2 regions of the Lactobacillus sp. ESL0677 genome follow, and region 2 is predicted to be linked to the other one. Evidence: riboswitches for the same ligand, from Rfam matches in the RefSeq annotation. Region 2 holds a riboswitch; the other holds the start of a gene.
The links. Region 2 has a riboswitch for FMN ahead of ribD (bifunctional diaminohydroxyphosphoribosylaminopyrimidine deaminase/5-amino-6-(5-phosphoribosylamino)uracil reductase RibD). Riboswitches for the same ligand answer to the same signal wherever they lie in the genome.
Positions count from the first base shown of each region.

Region 1 (2,466 bases), 760 kb from region 2:
TAGTTAAAGTATCACCAACTTGAACAACATATTGACTTGGCACCTGCTGCGTTTTGGCTTGCGACTTTTCAGCCGAGGATTTCTTAACTGTGGCCTTTTTAGCTTTAACTTTAGGTAATTGCTGTATTTTACCCGTAACCTTCGCCTTTTTGGTTTTGCTTTTAGCCGCTTGCTTTACTCGATTCACATGCTTAGCAGGGGTTTTAGGTGACTTTTGGGTTGTTTTTTGCAATTCAACAGCCTGCTCCTTGACCTGACCACTTGAAGCTAAGTGATGAACAACAGGAATAAGAGCAATAATCACAACGACCAAAATTGCCATCGTGATTAGCCAGCCTTTATAATGTGGCTTGTTAATCACGGCTCTGGGCTCATTTGGACGTGCATAATGTTTATATAATTTTTCCTGTTTTTGATTCATCAAAATACCTCGATTCACCTAACTTATTTAATTTTAGCATATTTACCGGCGTTTTTGGATAAAAAAATCGGCCATTTAAATGACCGACTTAAGTTAAATTATCTCTTTAAATTGAAATTCTTTTGAACAAAAGGTTTCAAATTACGTAAAACTGCTTCAAACAATAGGTAAACAACAACACTGTTGATCAGTCCCTTTACGAGATTGAATGGAACAATTATTCCGAAAATATATGCTCCCATTGATGGAATATGTAACATCTGACCTAAGTATACCTTTTCGGTAAACCCAAGCAAACCAGAATAGCCGTGGATTGCTGGCAATTTTGGTATCATTGTTACGGCATACATTGGCGTCAAAATCAAAGCATTCAGAGTTGCCAAAACAATCGCCATGGCAATTGTTCCGCAAATCAAACCAATAATTGGCTTAACGTGTCGCTTCATTCCACTTGTTTCATCACGCTTCATATTTCTAGTAACAAAGTAAAATGGTAATGCAAAGGAAATTGATGCTAACAATGCTGCTAACTGACCAACAACACTTGGCAAACTAAAACCACTATAAACTAAACTTATCAGCATTCTAATAATCGCAATAAAGATCCCTGGCCAAATGCCAAAAAGAAACATCCCAATTGTAATAATGACATCAGAAAAATCAAATTTTAAGAAACTCGCATTCGGTAAAATTGGAATCCCCGTAAACTTAATAATGACAAATGCTACCGCACCAAACATCGCACAGGCGATTAATAATGCTAAATTACTCGTACTCTTACTCTTCAAAAAACTTACCTCCAAAACAATATTAGGTCTGTTGCTTCTAGCAACAGACCTAATAAAAGTAAGCTTTTTATCTACTTTTCTTTTAGTTTAGTCTGTCTTCTTTCATCTAGACTTTAACTATCGGTACCACTGTGGGGTTCCACCGTTTATACGGGTCGCGGACTTTCCGCCGGTCGGGACTTACACCCTGCCATGAAGACAACAAACTCTTTATTAATTTCTATCAATATACTAGTCTACATGCTTCAATCTGTCAACTTCTTCATGAGACAATTCGCGATATTTACCAGACACAAGACCATCAAGTGTCAAGAAAGAATACTTCTCTCGCGCCAGTTTTTCAACTTGATGGTTAACAGCCTTAAACATTTTTTTAACTTGGTGATAATGTCCTTCATGAATGGTCAATTGGACAATCTGCCGGTTATGCTTTTTATCCGTACGAATGACTTTTACTTTAGCTGGGGAACTCTTGTGGTGATCAAATTCAACTCCGCGCGCTAATTGTTTGCTTTCTTCAGGCAATAATTGCCCCTCAATGCGGGCAACATAAACCTTAGCAACCTTGTTACGCGGATGCATCATTAAATTAGCCAATTCACCATCATTAGTCATTAATAACAAGCCCGACGTATCGTAATCAAGACGTCCTACTGGGTATAACCGGTATGGTAAGTCGCTAAAGTAATCGACCACCGTTTTTCTTCCCTTGTCATCATTAGCAGTTGAAACAACTCCCCGTGGTTTATAAAACACATAGGTGTGCAAGCTCTCACGTTCGATTGGTTCACCATCAACCGTAATGTTGCTAAAAGTTTCCACTTTGGTCCCAAGTTTAGTGATAATTTCACCATCTACAGTGACGCGACCTTCCGTAATCATCTTTTCGGCCTTGCGTCTTGAGGCGATTCCCGCCTCAGCAATTACTTTTTGTAAACGTTGTAACGCCATTATTTTTCTCCTTTTTGCATGCTGGCCAAGTTCTTATCAGCCTGACCCTTAGCCGCAAATAAATCTATTTCGCCTTCCGCATTAATACTGTCATCTTCAAAATCTTCAATTAGCGGTAAATCGGCTAAACTTTGGTAACCAAAGTACTGCAGGAAGTAGTCACTAGTAACATACAAGTTGGGATGCCCCGGCGCATCTTTTTTACCGTCAACCTTAACAAGACCACGCCAAATCAGTGTTTGCAATGCGCCAGATGAGTTAACTCCGCGAATGTCATCAATTTCGACCCGTGTAATTGGCTGGCGA
Region 1 is NZ_CP113946.1:971,500-973,965, reverse strand. Features, by position in the region: gene OZX76_RS04685 (LysM domain-containing protein) at 1-421, opposite strand, end outside; gene OZX76_RS04680 (ECF transporter S component) at 520-1,209, opposite strand; FMN riboswitch at 1,300-1,413, opposite strand; gene OZX76_RS04675 (pseudouridine synthase) at 1,441-2,160, opposite strand; gene scpB (SMC-Scp complex subunit ScpB) at 2,160-2,466, opposite strand, start outside.
Region 1: another riboswitch for FMN. It lies ahead of OZX76_RS04680 (ECF transporter S component); the one in region 2 lies ahead of ribD (bifunctional diaminohydroxyphosphoribosylaminopyrimidine deaminase/5-amino-6-(5-phosphoribosylamino)uracil reductase RibD).

Region 2 (2,466 bases):
TGACCGCACGAAAGCCATTCATGATGCGATCAGTATGGCTCACTCTGGCGATGTTGTGTTAATTTGCGGCAAGGGTGCCGATGGTTTCCAAAAGGTGCGCGGTATTGATACCCCGTATCCATCAGATATTGTTGTTGCCCAGCAAGTCATTGACGAATTGGAAGGTCAGAGCGAGCACTTTAATAAGTAAAAGAGCAGAAAAATGAAGCATTTTTTTAGTATTATTGGTGGCATGGGGACAATTGCCACTGAAAGCTACGTTCGGTTATTGAATCATCGGGTAAAAATTGCGAAGGATCAAGATTATTTAAATTATATTTTGGTTAATGATGCGCAAATTCCAGATAGAACAGCGTATATCAAGGATCATACTAAGCCTAATTGTTTGGTAGACTTACGTGAAGATGTTTTGGGACAAGCAAAATTGGGGCCTGACTTTTTCGTTATGCCGTGTAATACCGCGCATTATTTTTACGATGACCTTGCCAAATTGACGGATATTCCGTTTTTGCACATGATGCGCATTGCCGTGCACCAGTTTGTTGAAAAGTACCCGGATGAACCTAAGATTGGCCTAATTGCAACCGAAGGATCGATCTATGACCATCTTTATGCCGATGAGATTAAGGCAGTTGGGCGTGAGGTTGAGCTTGGCGGACCAGAAATTCAACCGCTGGTAACTAAACTAATTTATGCTAATATCAAGGAAAAAGGCGTAGTTGATCACGATTTATACCATCATATTTTGCAATTAATGCATGATAAATATGGCTGTAACGTGATTTTGCTTGGCTGTACGGAATTGTCCTTGGCTCAGGAAAAGGCACCGGACCACCCATACAACGTGATTGATCCCCAATCAATTATTGCCGACGTGGCTATTGAATTGTCGCTGAAAATACGTGCGGGGATGGATTCTAAAGAAGCTGCTAAAAAGTACTTGTATTAAACTTAAAAAGAAGAATCTGAAAACCCCAGATTCTTCTTTTTTACGGAAAATTGTAATCGATTTCACATAATTGATTGACAATTTTGCAATTATAGTTTAGTGTATTATGTAAGTAATACAATACTAAATGATATTTGCAAAAGAGGTAGGACGATGCTTTATCTTTTATACATACTGGTTGGTTTATTAATTATTTTGGCTGTTAACTTGGCGGTAACTGCCTGCTTGACCCTCAAGGACATCTATCAACATCGCGATCAAGAACAATTAGCCTTTGGTAAGGCGTTTAAAAAGTACTTTATTAAAAATAACAATCTGCCAGTAAGTTTGACTGATTGGGAAATATTATTGAGCTAAACTACTAGAGCCAAGGGGAAGGAGCTTGTCTTTAATTACCTTTTGTAACTTTAACTATTGACATTTGGTAACGTCTAGCTTATTCTTAAAGTAATTGAATACGGTTTCTTCGGGGCAGGGTGTAATTCCTGACCGACGGTGACAGCCTAAGTAAGCTGAAGTCCGTGACCCGCGTACATCGCGGTGGAGCTAGTGTGAGTCTAGCACCGACAGTTAAAGTCTGGATGGGAGAAGAACAAATACGACTAATATTTGACTCGCGTCGTTTTGAGTGAACTTCGCTGAAATCATATTTGGTTAATAATGAATGGACCTCGTTGAAATAATCAACGGGGTCTTTTTTTGTGTATTTAGGAAGTGAAGATAGTGCAAGACAAGGATTACATGCAGATGGCCGTTCATGAAGCTTTAAAAGCACAGGGTGCGACTTGGACTAATCCGCTTGTTGGTGCGGTTTTGGTTAAAGATGGGCAAGTATTGGCAACAGGCTACCACCACCAATATGGTAAAGAGCATGCCGAGATTAACACGTTGTCGCATTTAGCTAAGCCAAGCCTAGCGCAAGGTGCGACTTTGTACGTGACGCTAGAGCCATGCAGCCATTACGGCAAGCAGCCACCATGTGCTAAGCGTGTAGTGGAAGTTGGCATTAAGCGTGTGGTAGTTGGTCAGGTAGATCCGCATCAAATTGTCGGCGGCAAGGGGATGCAATATTTAAATGAGCATGGCCTTGAAACCGAAGTAATTGGCGGTGTAGAGCAGTTATATGAGCGCTATAACTTTTTCTATCAAAAAAAGCGCCCGTTTGTCACGCTCAAGTATGCGATGTCACTTGATGGCAAAATTAATGAAGCTAAGCAGAAGCGAACGTTTTTAACAGGTGATGCAGCCCAAATTGATGTCCAAAAACTGCGGTGCCGTAATCAAGCGATTTTAATTGGTGCTAACACATTACGCATTGACGATCCGCAATTAACAGTAAGAATTAAGAATTTGCCAATTCCGCCAATTAGGATTGTAGTCACGCGGGATGCCAACCAACTTGATTTTACTAAGCAATTATTTCAATTACCGGGACAAATTTGGCTGCTTAGTGAACAACCATTAACTAAAAAAATAGGCGAAAACGTTGAATGTCTAACGGCTGAAAAATGGACGCC
Region 2 is NZ_CP113946.1:213,236-215,701, forward strand. Features, by position in the region: gene OZX76_RS01130 (UDP-N-acetylmuramoyl-L-alanyl-D-glutamate--2,6-diaminopimelate ligase) at 1-190, shown strand, start outside; gene OZX76_RS01135 (amino acid racemase) at 203-949, shown strand; gene OZX76_RS01140 (hypothetical protein) at 1,103-1,306, shown strand; FMN riboswitch at 1,408-1,546, shown strand; gene ribD (bifunctional diaminohydroxyphosphoribosylaminopyrimidine deaminase/5-amino-6-(5-phosphoribosylamino)uracil reductase RibD) at 1,673-2,466, shown strand, end outside.